Catellatospora sp. TT07R-123: one gene and its partner. The protein of the gene in region 1 interacts with the protein of each later gene in a pairwise test. Links are inferred from orthologs where the notes say so. Each region holds a gene or a part of one and is shown on either strand. Other genes may lie near its edges.

What was found.
Region 2: the proteins of ileS (region 1) and Cs7R123_RS08955 interact in binary tests that used the Escherichia coli proteins (3 or more experiments, as listed by UniProt). The link is inferred for Catellatospora sp. TT07R-123 from one-to-one orthologs.

What each region holds. Positions count from the first base shown.
Region 1 is NZ_BNEM01000001.1:3,196,451-3,203,777, reverse strand. What follows is about bases 2,017-5,651. They hold ileS (isoleucine--tRNA ligase), read left to right. Parts: upstream 2,017-2,334; coding sequence 2,335-5,451; downstream 5,452-5,651. Other genes in these bases: Cs7R123_RS13670 (RNA-guided endonuclease TnpB family protein), read left to right, coding at 5,537-5,651; Cs7R123_RS13680 (Fic family protein), read left to right, coding at 2,017-2,035. Outside these bases: Cs7R123_RS13685 (PASTA domain-containing protein), read right to left, coding at 1-545; more of Cs7R123_RS13680, read left to right, coding at 878-2,016; more of Cs7R123_RS13670, read left to right, coding at 5,652-6,796; Cs7R123_RS13665 (1-acyl-sn-glycerol-3-phosphate acyltransferase), read left to right, coding at 6,853-7,327. UniProt on the Escherichia coli protein: Catalyzes the attachment of isoleucine to tRNA(Ile). As IleRS can inadvertently accommodate and process structurally similar amino acids such as valine, to avoid such errors it has two additional distinct tRNA(Ile)-dependent editing activities.
Region 2 is NZ_BNEM01000001.1:2,143,216-2,147,766, reverse strand. Bases 1,553-4,551 are described here. They hold Cs7R123_RS08955 (hydrogenase maturation protease), read left to right. Parts: upstream 1,553-2,774; coding sequence 2,775-3,329; downstream 3,330-4,551. Other genes in these bases: hypD (hydrogenase formation protein HypD), read left to right, coding at 4,081-4,551; Cs7R123_RS08945 (HypC/HybG/HupF family hydrogenase formation chaperone), read left to right, coding at 3,797-4,069; Cs7R123_RS08950 (hydrogenase maturation nickel metallochaperone HypA), read left to right, coding at 3,433-3,795; Cs7R123_RS41080 (hypothetical protein), read left to right, coding at 3,329-3,436; Cs7R123_RS08960 (hypothetical protein), read left to right, coding at 1,553-2,778. Outside these bases: Cs7R123_RS08975 (hypothetical protein), read left to right, coding at 1-109; Cs7R123_RS08970 (DUF5947 family protein), read left to right, coding at 106-747; Cs7R123_RS08965 (DUF6084 family protein), read left to right, coding at 740-1,396; more of Cs7R123_RS08960, read left to right, coding at 1,378-1,552.

The DNA of each region.
Region 1 (7,327 bases):
CCGGCCTTCACCGACTGCTTGGTGACCTTCCAGCTGACCAGCAGGGTCAGCTCCTTGCCGTCGTCGCCGACGAACTTGACGTTGGTGAAGCCCGCGGTCGCCAGGATCTTCTCGGCGTCGGTGGCCGACTTGCCGACCACGTTCGGCACGGCGATCAGCACCGGGGCGGCCGGGCTCGGGCTCGGCGACGGGGCGGCGGACGGGCTCGGCGACGGCGCGGCCGGCGACGGGCTGGCCGCTGCGGTGGTGGCCGTGACAGCCGAAGGCGAGGTGCCCGGGGTCGGGCCGTCGCTCTTCTTCCACCACTTCATGTACGCGAAACCGCCGCACAGCAGCAGGAGCAGGATGAGCAGGAGCAGGAGGAGCAGCAGCAGCCAGCGCTTGCGGCCGCCGTTGTTGTCGTCGTCCTTCTGCGCAGCGCTGGGGGCGGCGCCGGCGGGGGCGGCGGCCTTGGCGTCGGACGCCTTGGAGTCGGCCGCGCCGTCGTCGGCGGGCTTCGGCGTCGAAGCCGGCTCTTCGGGGGTGGTGTAGTCGGAGTCTGACACTTCGTGCCTCTCGTTGTGTCCTATGTGTCCGCACGCGCTGCGATGGCATCGGATGCGAACACCGGACATGATGGCCGTTCGGGCCGGTGAGGTCACTAGACCGTTGGGTAGCATCCACGCTCACCGAACGGTCAGCCCACCTGTGATGCGATTCAGGTCACTCACGTACGCGCTGGCGGAGTGCCGTACACAGTGGAATGTGGGGCAGGATGTCGGATTCCCGCGACGGGTGATCCGGTGCACTTCAGGCACGGCCGGAACAAGGATTTAACAGACTCATGCGCCCAGGTCGGCTCCGTGCGAACATGCGACAGGAGTAGTAGCATGGAGCGATGCTGCTTCAGACGCCGAAGCTAGACGACGACGACCTGCGTGTGCTCGGCGAGATCGAGCAGATGCGCCGCGACCTCCAGCTGCACGTTCGTGCTCATCCTCGGTGGACGGGTCAGCTGCGGCGCGAGTTGTTCGCTGCGGCGGTGCAGGGCTCCAACACGATCGAGCAGATCACGGTCAGCATGTCCGACGCGCGAGCCGCAGTGGAAGGGCAGACGCTGTCGGCTGATGTCGACGAGCAGACCCAGCTGGCGATCCTGGGCTACCGCGACGCCATGACCTTCGTGCAGCAGACACCGCTGATGGCGAACTTCTCCTACGGCGAGATGCTGCTGGCGAGCCTGCATTTCATGATTCTCAAATACAACCTGCCGAAGTGGCCGGGCCGATACCGGGCCGGCGGTATCTACGTGACGAGTAACGACCCGCTGGAACCCGCCTACACCGGGCCGGATGCCGACGTGGTGCCGGAACTTATGCGGGAACTGGTGGAGTGGCTCAACGACGGAGATCTCGACCAGCCCGCGCTGGTGCGAGGGGCGATGGCTCACCTCAACCTGGTCTGCATCCATCCGTGGCGGGACGGCAACGGGCGGATGGGGCGGTGCCTGCACACGCTGGTCCTGGCGCGCGACGGGGTCCTGGCGCCCGAGTTCTCCTCCATCGAGCAGTGGCTCGGCGACCAGGTCCACACGGTGCAGTACTACCAGGCGCTCCAGGAGACCCAGGGCGGCTCGTTCCAGCCGGAGCGGGACGCCCGGCCGTGGCTGCGGTTCGCGCTCACCGCGCACCACAAGCAGGCGCAACTGGTGCAACGGCGGGTCGACTACTCGGAGCGGCTGTGGCGGGAGCTGGAGCGGGTGGCGGCCGAGCGCGGGCTGCCGGAGCGGACGGTGTCGGCGCTGTATGCGGCCGCGCTGGGCGAGCTGCGGCGGACCACGTACCAGGGTGACGAGGAGCTCACCCGGGATCAGGCGATCCGGGATGTGCAGGCGCTGGTCAAGCACGGACTGGTGCGGCCGCTCGGCAACGCCCGGACGCGGGTGTACCTGATCGACGGGGTGGCGAAGGACGCGCACCTGGCCTCGGTGGACGCGGTCCGCAAGCCGATGCGGGAGCCGTACCGGGAGATCGAGCGCGAGCGGCGACGCGCCTGACGCCGATCAAGCCGCGGAGTCAGGCGCGCATGTCGCAGTGCCGAAACCCGGTAGACCGGTCGGGCCGGGGCGGCGGTAATCTGGACGCACAGGCATCGACCCGGCTATCACCGGTGAGCCTCCGGAAGAACGGACCCGGGTGACCGGGGCCCAGTAGAACCGGACGGGTACGGCCCGTCACAGCCGAACGAGCGGCCCGTGCGCACCCTGGCACGGGCAAGCGAGGTGGTACCGCGGGCCCACAAGGCTCGTCCTCGCACTGAGTACGTATCAGTGACGAGTGTGACGAGGAGCCCGCGATGGCCTACCCACTGCACGAGGCCGCCGCCGACGGCGTGTCCGCCAGCCCCGACCTGCCCGCCCTGGAGCGGCGCGTCCTGGAGTTCTGGGCCGCCGACAAGACCTTCGCGGCGAGCGTGGAGCAGCGCGACGCCGGGGTGAAGGGGTCGAACGAGTTCGTCTTCTACGACGGCCCGCCGTTCGCCAACGGCCTGCCGCACTACGGCCACCTGCTGACCGGCTACGTCAAGGACGTGGTGCCGCGTTACCAGACGATGCGCGGCAAGCGGGTGGAGCGCCGGTTCGGCTGGGACACCCACGGCATGCCCGCCGAGGTGGAGGCGGAGAAGCAGCTCGGCATCACCACCAAGGCCGAGATCCTCGACATGGGTGTGGCCCCATTCAACGAGGCCTGCCGGACCTCGGTGCTGCGCTACACCAGCGAGTGGGAGCGCTACGTCACCCGCCAGGCGCGCTGGGTGGACTTCGCCAACGACTACAAGACCCTCGACCTGGACTACATGGAATCGGTCATGTGGGCCTTCAAGACCCTGTACGACAAGGGGCTGGTCTACGAGGGCTTCCGGGTGCTGGCGTACTGCTGGCGCTGCGAGACGCCGCTGTCGAACACCGAGACCCGGATGGACGACGTCTACAAGGACCGGCAGGACCCCACCCTGGCGGTGAAGTTCCAGCTGGAGACCGGTGAGAAGGTCGCGGTGTGGACCACCACGCCGTGGACGCTGCCGAGCAACCTGGCGCTGGCCGTCGGCCCGGACATCGACTACGCGGTCATGGAGAAGGACGGCGAGAAGCTGGTCCTGGGCGCGGCACGGCTGGACTACTACGCCAAGGAGCTGGAGGGCTACGAGCGGACCGGCACCGTCAAGGGTGCGGACCTGGTCGGGCGCAAGTACGCGCCGCTGTTCCCGTTCCTGGTGAACCACGCGGGCGACAACGCGTTCCAGGTGCTGGGCGCGGAGTTCGTCACGGTCGAGGACGGCACCGGGGTGGTGCACCTGGCCCCGGCGTTCGGTGAGGACGACCAGAACACCTGCCTGGCGGCCGGGATCCCGACCGTGGTGACCGTCGACGAGCGGGCGCGCTTCACGGCGCTGGTGCCGCCGTACGAGGGCCAGCAGGTGTTCGAGACGAACAAGGCGGTCATCCGCGAGCTGAAGGACCGCGGCATGGTGCTGCGGCACGAGACCTACACGCACTCGTACCCGCACTGCTGGCGCTGCGACACCCCGCTGGTCTACAAGGCGGTGTCGAGCTGGTTCGTGAAGGTGACCGCGTTCCGGGACCGGATGGTCGAGCTCAACCAGCAGATCAGCTGGACCCCGGAGCACGTCAAGGACGGCTCGTTCGGCAAGTGGCTGGCCAACGCCCGTGACTGGTCGATCAGCCGCAACCGGTTCTGGGGCTCGCCGATCCCGGTGTGGGTCTCCGACGACGCGGCCTACCCGCGCGTGGACGTGTACGGCTCGCTGGCGCAGCTGGAGGAGGACTTCGGGGTCAAGGTCACCGACCTGCACCGCCCGTACGTCGACGAGCTGACCCGGCCGAACCCGGACGACCCGACGGGCCGGGCGACCATGCGCCGGGTGCCGGAGGTGCTGGACTGCTGGTTCGAGTCCGGCTCGATGCCGTTCGCCCAGGTGCACTACCCGTTCGAGAACACCGAGTGGTTCGAGAACCACTACCCGGGCGACTTCATCGTCGAGTACATCGGGCAGACCCGCGGCTGGTTCTACACCATGCACGTGCTGGCCACGGCGCTGTTCGACCGGCCGGCGTTCCGCAGCTGCGTCAGCCACGGCATCCTCCAGGGCTCCGACGGCCGCAAGATGTCCAAGAGCCTGCGCAACTACCCCGACGTCTACGAGATGTTCGACCGCTACGGTGCCGACGCGATGCGCTGGATGCTGATGAGCTCCCCGGTGCTGCGCGGCGGCGACATGGCCGTGAACGAGTCGGGCATCCGTGACGCGGTGCGCCAGGTGCTGCTGCCGCTGTGGAACGTGTACTACTTCTTCACCCTGTACGCCAACGCCGGCGGCCATACCGCGCGGACCCGCACCGACTCGACCAACGTGCTGGACCGCTACATCCTGGCCAAGACCGGCGAGCTGGTGTCCACGGTGCAGTCGCAGCTGGACGCCTACGACCTGTCGGCGGCCTGCGCGAGCGTGCGGTCCTACCTGGACGCGCTGACCAACTGGTACGTGCGCCGCAGCCGGGACCGGTTCTGGGCGGCCGACGCCGACGCCTTCGACACGCTGTACACGGTGCTGGAGACGGTGGCCCGGGTGGTGGCGCCGCTGGCGCCGCTGACCGCGGAGGAGATCTGGCGCGGGCTGACCGGCGGGCGCTCGGTGCACCTGGCCGACTGGCCGTCGGCGGAACTGTTCCCCGCCGACCACGGGCTGGTCGCGACGATGGACCGGGTGCGCGAGGTGTGCTCGGCGGCGCTGTCGCTGCGCAAGGCCAAGGGCCTGCGGGTGCGGCTGCCGCTGGCGACCCTCACGGTCGCCACGCCGGACGCGTCGTCGCTGCGCGACTTCGCCGACCTGGTCGCCGACGAGGTCAACGTCAAGCAGGTGGTGCTGTCCGACGACCTCACCGGCCACTGCGAGCAGGTGCTCAACGTGGTGCCGCGGGTGCTCGGGCCGCGCGTGGGCGGCTCGGTGCAGCAGGTGATCAAGGCGGTGAAGGCGGGGGAGTGGTCGCTGGTCGACGGCGCCCCGGTCGCCGCGGGGGTCACCCTCCAGGAGGGGGAGTACGAGCTGAAGCTCGTCGCCGCCGACGCCGAGCACTCCGCCCCGCTGCCGGGGGACGCGGGCGTGGTCGTGCTCGACACCGCCGTGACGCCCGAGCTGCACGCCGAGGGGCTGGCGCGCGACGTCGTCCGGGCCGTGCAGCAGGCCCGCCGCGAGGCGGACCTGGACATCACCGACCGGATCGCGGTGACCGTGGCGGCCTCGCCCGAGGTGGTCGCGGCAGTGACCGCGCACCGGGAGTTCGTCGCTGGAGAGACGCTTGCCGACGAGATCGCCTTTGGCGCGGTCGAGGGTGGTTTCACCGGGGAGGTCGGCGATGGCGAGCAGGTGACCGTGGGTGTGACGCGACGCTGAACGCCGCAGGCAGGTACGGGGCCGGATTGATCGGACCGGCCCCGTACCTTCATCGCCGCCCATAACGCTCGAATATGATGTTCTCGTGCGCTTGCGCTACAACTTCCGGCTTTACCCGACCTCGGGTCAGCGCCAGGCACTGGCGCGGGCGTTCGGATGTGCTCGCGTGGTCTTCAACGATGGGCTGCGCATACGTGAGCAGGCAAGGCTGGCCGGAGAACCCTATGTCACGGATGCGGAGCTCTCCCGCTGGTTGACTCAGGCCAAGAAGTTGCCGGACCGTCAATGGCTCGGTGAGATCTCGGCCGTTGTTCTCCAGCAAGCGCTTGCCGATCTCAATACGGCCTACCGCAACTTCTTCCGTTCGCTGTCGGGACGGAGAGCGGGCCGCCGAGTCGGTCCACCGCGTCTCAGGTCCAAGCGCGGCACCAGGCAGTCGATTCGGTTCACGCGAAATGCAAACTTCAAGGTCTTGGACACGGGCCGGCTCCGCCTGCCCAAAGTGGGTGATCTTGAAATTCGGTGGTCGAGGGAGCTGCCTGCCGAGCCGTCATCGGTCACCGTCGTCAAGGACTCGGCAGGCAGGTACTTCGCCAGTTTCGTCGTAGAGGTCCAAGCGGAGGAACTGCCAGTCGTGGACGAGGAGGTCGGGCTCGATCTGGGTCTGACCGCGTACGCGGTCGACTCCCGTGGTCGGATCATCGAGAACCCGCGATTCTTCCGGCGGCATGAGCGCCGCCTCAAGGGAGCGTACCGAGCCCTGGCTCGGAAGGAGAAGGGCAGCAAGAACCGAGCTAAGGCGAGAGTGAAGCTTGCGCGCGTGCATGCGCGCGTGGCGGACAGTCGGCGAGACTGGCTGCATCAGGAGACGACCCGGCTGATTCGCGAGAACCAAGCGATCTACCTGGAAGACCTGGCGGTCCTCGGCCTCGCCCGTACCTGGCTGGCCAAGTCGGTCTATGACGCGGCGTGGGGGAGCTTCCGCAGGATGCTCGAGTCTAAAGCTGCCCGATACGGCCGTCATGTTTATGTTATCGGACGCTTTGAGCCAACTAGTCAGGTTTGCTCAGCATGTGGACTCAATGACGGCCCGAAGGCACTTAGCGTACGGGTCTGGAACTGTGGCAGCTGCGGGGCGACCCATGATCGAGACTTCAACGCAGCGAAGAACATTCTCGCCGCTGGACGGAAACTCGCCGCTGAGACGCGGCGGGAGGCGGAGAGGTTAAACGCCTGTGGAGCGCAGGTAAGACCGGGAGCGATTCCGGCACCGCGCAGTGAGGCAGGAACCCACCGAGGGGCGGCATACCCGCCCGGCAGGAATCCCCTCCTGAAGGAAGGGTAGGACGTCAAGGTAAGTTCATCGGCCGGCGGCAAGCTCATACCCTATGGAGGCAGAAAGTGCCGGTGCTCTATACGGTCGGATTGTGGACTGTGGCGCCCGCGGTCAAACTGGCCTGGCGGCCGAAGATCGAGGGGCAGGAGCACATCCCCACTACGGGGGGTGCCATCTTCGCAGGCAACCACCTGTCCGTCGCCGACGAGTTCTTCCTCGGCTCGGCGGTGTCGCGGCACATCTCCTTCTGGGCCAAGGAGGACTACTTCATCGGGACCGGCCTGAGCGGCATGTTCTTCCGCAACCTGATGGGCGGGCTGGGTGCGATCCCGGTGCACCGCTCCGGCGGGCGGGCCGCGCTCAGCGCGTTCGACGCGGCGATCCCGGTGCTCCAGGAGGGCGGCCTGGTCGCCGTCTACCCGGAGGGCACCCGGTCGCCGGACGGCCGCCTCTACCGCGGGCGCACCGGTGCGGCGCGGCTGGCGCTCGCCGCCGACGTGCCGATCATCCCGGTCGGCACCATCGGCACCGAGCGGGTCC
Region 2 (4,551 bases), 1.1 Mb from region 1 along the record:
GGCGGTGCAGCAGGCGGCGCCGGAGGTCGTCGAGGTGCGGGTGCAGGAGCGGGCCGCGCCCGCGCCGCTGCTCCAGATCGGACGGCGCGACGCCGGTGTGCCCGCATGACCCTGCGCCGCTACCTGCGCCCGGCGGCCGGGCCGGCCCCGGGCGCCCCGGCCCCGGCGGACACCGAGCGGTGCGAGCTGTGCGGGGCGCCGCTGCCCGAGCGGCACGACCACCTGGTCGACCGCCACTCCCGCGCGCTGCCCTGCGCCTGCCGCCCCTGCTGGCTGCTCTTCCCCGCGCCGTCCGCCACGGGCGGCGCCGCGCGCTACGCCGCGATCCCCGACGCCGTCACCGCGCTGCCCGGCTTCCCGCTCACCGAGCGGGAGTGGGCCGCCCTCGACCTGCCGGTCCGGCTCGCGTTCGTCTACCGCGACAGCGCCCTGCACCACCCTGTCGCGCTCTACCCGAGCCCGGCCGGTGCCGCCGAGTCCCCGCTGGCGGCCGACACCTGGGCCGAGCTGCTGGCCCGGCACCCCGCCACCGCCGCCCTGCCCGAGGACGTGGCCGCGCTGCTCATGCACCGGGGCGACCAGGGGCCGGAGTGCTTCGTTGTCCCCATCGACGCCTGCTACCGCCTGGTCGGGCTGGTGCGTACGCACTGGCGCGGCTTCGACGGCGGCGAGCAGGCCCGCGCCGCCGTCGCCGGGTTCCTGGACGAGGTGCGCGCGGGCGCGAGGACGGAGGCCGCAGTTGCTTGAGCTCGACTTCACCTGCCTGGACGTGCAGGCCCAGCGCTGGGCCGCCGCGCCCACGCTGCGGCTGCGCCTGGGCGTGACCGGCCCCGGGGACGTACGCGTGCACGCCGGGGTGCTCACCTGCCAGCTGCGGATCGACCCGCGCGGCCGCGACTACACCGACGCCGAGGCGCAGAAGCTGGCGTGCGTCTTCGGTGAACCGGCCCGCTGGGCGGCGAGCATGCAGCAGCTCCAGTTCGCCACGGTCACCGCGATGCTGCCCGGGTTCACCGGCCGCACCGAGATGGAGCTGCTCGTGCCCTGCTCGTACGACCTGGAGGTCGGGCTCGGCAAGTTCTTCCACGCCCTGTCCGGCGGGGAGGTGCCGCTGACGCTGCTGTTCAGCGGCACCGTGTTCGTGGCGGGCGAGGCGGGCGTGCAGGTGGCGCGGGTGCCGTGGGACCGCGAGGCGGCCTACCGGATGCCCGCGGCGGTCTGGCGCGACCTGATGGACCTCTACTTCCCGGACTCGGCGTGGATCCGGCTGCGCCGCGACACCACCGACGCGCTGCTGCGCTACCAGGCCCGGCACGCGGTGCCGACCGCCGACGCGGCGCTGGCCGGGCTGCTGGCGGCCCAGCCGGAGGAGGCGGCGTGTCCGGCTCCCCGCTGAGCGACCCGTTCGAGCAGGCCCGCACGGTCGCCGACGCGGTGCTGTACGAGGGCTACCTGCTGTACCCGTACCGCGCCGACGCGGCCAAGAACCAGTTGCGCTGGCAGTTCGGCGTGCTGGTGCCCCCGTCGTACGCCTCCGACGCGCACGGCGAGTACGCCACCTGCCAGACCCAGCTGCTGGCCGAGCCCGGCCCCGACGCGGTGCTGCGCTGGCGGCTGCGCTTCCTGCACGCCGTCACCCGCACCGTCGAGGCGGCGACCCCGGACGGCTGGGCGCCGCGCGAGTCCGCCGAGCACGACGGCGTGCTGCACCTGACCTTCGACGAGACCGCCGAGGAGTCCGTCGACGTGGCGGTCCCGCTGTGGCCGCTCGCGGACGCCCCGGACGACGTGACCCCCTTCGCCGTCCCGGGTGCCGAGCAGATCGAGCAGCTCAGCCCCGACCTGCGGCTGCGCCGCGTACGCCGTCCCCTCCAGGGCGTTCTGCGCCTGCGCGTGGAGCGGCTGCCCGGCCCGTACCGCGTGCTGCGCCTCACGTGCGCGGTGGAGAACCGCACCGAGACCAGATCTTGTGCGTCTGGTGCTGCCGGGGCGACACCAGACGCACAAGATCTGGACAGGCAGCGTGGCGATCGGCCGCAGGCGCTGCGGTCGTCGCTGATCGCGGCGCACAGCGTGTTCGCGCTGAGCGCCGGCGGGTTCGTGTCGGCGCTCGACCCGCCGGAGTGGGCGAAGGCGGCGGTGCGCGACTGCCGCAATGTGCGCACCTGGCCGGTGCTGCTGGGCGAGCCGGGACGCACCGACGCGGTCCTGTCCGCGCCGGTGATCCTGTACGACCACCCCGTCGTCGCGCCCGAGAGCCCCGGCGAGACGTTCGACTCGCTGGAGATCGACGAGCTGCTGGTGCTGCGCACGCTCACGCTCACCGACGCGGAGAAGCGGCAGGTCCGGGCCACCGACGCGCGGGCGGACGCGCTGCTGGGCCGGGCCGAGACGCTGCCGCCGGAGCTGTTCGAGCGCCTGCACGGCGCGATCCGGCAGCTGCGCCCGGTCGGCGTCGCGGCGGACCCGTTCCGGACCACGGCGCCCTGGTGGGACCCGGGCGCGGACGCGGGCGTCGACCCGGCCACCGACACGGTGGTGGTCGACGGGGTCGCGGTCGGCGCCGGGTGCAAGGTGCGGCTGCGGCCGGGCGGGCGGCGTACCGACGCGCAGGACATGTTCCTGGTGGACCGGGTCGCGACGGTCCACGCCGTGCTGCTCGATGTGGACGGCTCGACCCACCTGGCCGTCACCGTCGACGACGATCCGGCCGCCGACCTCCAGGTCGAGCAGGGCCGGTTCCGCTACTTCGCACCGGAGGAGGTGGCCCCCGCATGACGACCCGGGTGCTGATCGCGGGCCTGGGCAACATCTTCCTCAGCGACGACGGTTTCGGCGTCGAGGTCGCGGCGCGCCTGGCGGCGCAGCCGCATCCGGAGTGGGTACGGGTGGCCGACTACGGCATCCGCGGCATCCATCTGGCGTACGACCTGATGGACGGCTACGACGCGACCGTGCTCGTCGACACCGACCAGCGCGGCGACGTCCCCGGCACCGTGCGCCTGGTCGAGATCACCGCCGAGGACCGCGCCGCCGACCGCGCGGCCGGGGACGGCGTGCTCGTCGATCCGCACGGCATGCAGCCCAACCGGGTGCTGCACCTGCTGGACAGCTGCGGCGGCGACCCCGGCCGGGTGCTGCTGGTCGGCTGCGAGCCGCTGGCGCTGGAGGAGGGCATCGGGCTGAGCCGCCCGGTGCTGGCCGCCGTCGACGTCGCGGTCGTCCTGGTGCGGCAGCTGTGGGACGCCGGGCCCCGGTCGCTGCTGGAGCAGAGCGTTTCGTCAGGTACGTCGAGTCTGTCAGGTCCATCGAGGAGAGGGGCACCGTGATGTTGTGGAAGAAGGTCGTGGCCGGGCTGGTGCTGGCCGGAGCGGCGGCGCTGGTGATCCAGTCGCTGCCGGACATGAAGCGGTACCTCAAGATGCGCAGCATGTGAGCGGGGGACGGATGCACGAGATCGGGCTGTGCGAGAGCATTCTCGCGGCGGTGCGGCAGCGGGCCGAGGGGCGCGCGGTCGACCGGCTGAAGGTGCGCATCGGGGTGCGGCACGGGGTGGCCGAACCGGCGCTGCGCGACGGGTTCGCGCTGGTGGCCACCGGCACCACGGCGGACGGGGCGCAGATCGAACTGGTCACGGTGCCGGCCCGGGTGGTCTGCGGGGGCTGCGGCCACGAGGGGGAGACGCTGGCGCTGCCCGCGATCTGCGGCGAGTGCGGCAGCGCGCGGGTGACGGTGTCGGGCGGGGACGACCTGATCCTGGAGGAGCTGCACCTCATCGACCGGGCGGTGCGCTGACATGTGCCTCGGTATCCCCGGCGAGGTCGTCGAGTTCCACACCGACCGCCCCGACCTGGCCCAGGTCGACGTCTCCGGCGTACGCCGGGCCATCAACATCGGGCTGCTGGAGCCCGGTGAGGTCGGTATCGGCGACTGGGTGCTGATCCACGTCGGCTTCGCCCTGTCCAAGATCGACGAAGCGGAGGCGAAGGCGGCGATGGAGTTCCTGGAGAGCATCGGCCAGGCCTACGCCGACGAGCTCGCCGCCCTCCAGTCGTCCACCATCGAGTAGGGGAGCGGTCGATGCGCTTCGTGGATGAGTTCCGCAACGCCGAGCAGGCCCGCGCGCTGGCCGCCCGGATCGCGGCCCGGTGCGAGCCGGGCCGGCACTACAAGTTCATGGAGGTGTGCGGCGGGCACACCCACACCATCTACCAGCACGGGCTGGAGGACTACCTGCCCGAGCAGGTCGAGCTGGTGCACGGGCCGGGCTGCCCGGTCTGCGTGATCCCGATGGGCCGCGTCGACGACGCCATCGCGATCGCACGCCGCCCCGAGGTCATCCTCGCCTCGTTCGGCGACATGATGCGGGTGCCCGGCGGCGCCGGGTCGTTCCTGGACGCCAAGGCCGCCGGGGCCGACATCCGCATGGTCTACTCCCCGCTGGACGCGCTGAAGCTCGCCCGCGCCGACCCCGACCGCGAGGTCGTGTTCATGGCGATTGGGTTCGAGACCACCGCCCCCAGCACGGCCGTCACGGTGCGCCGTGCCGCC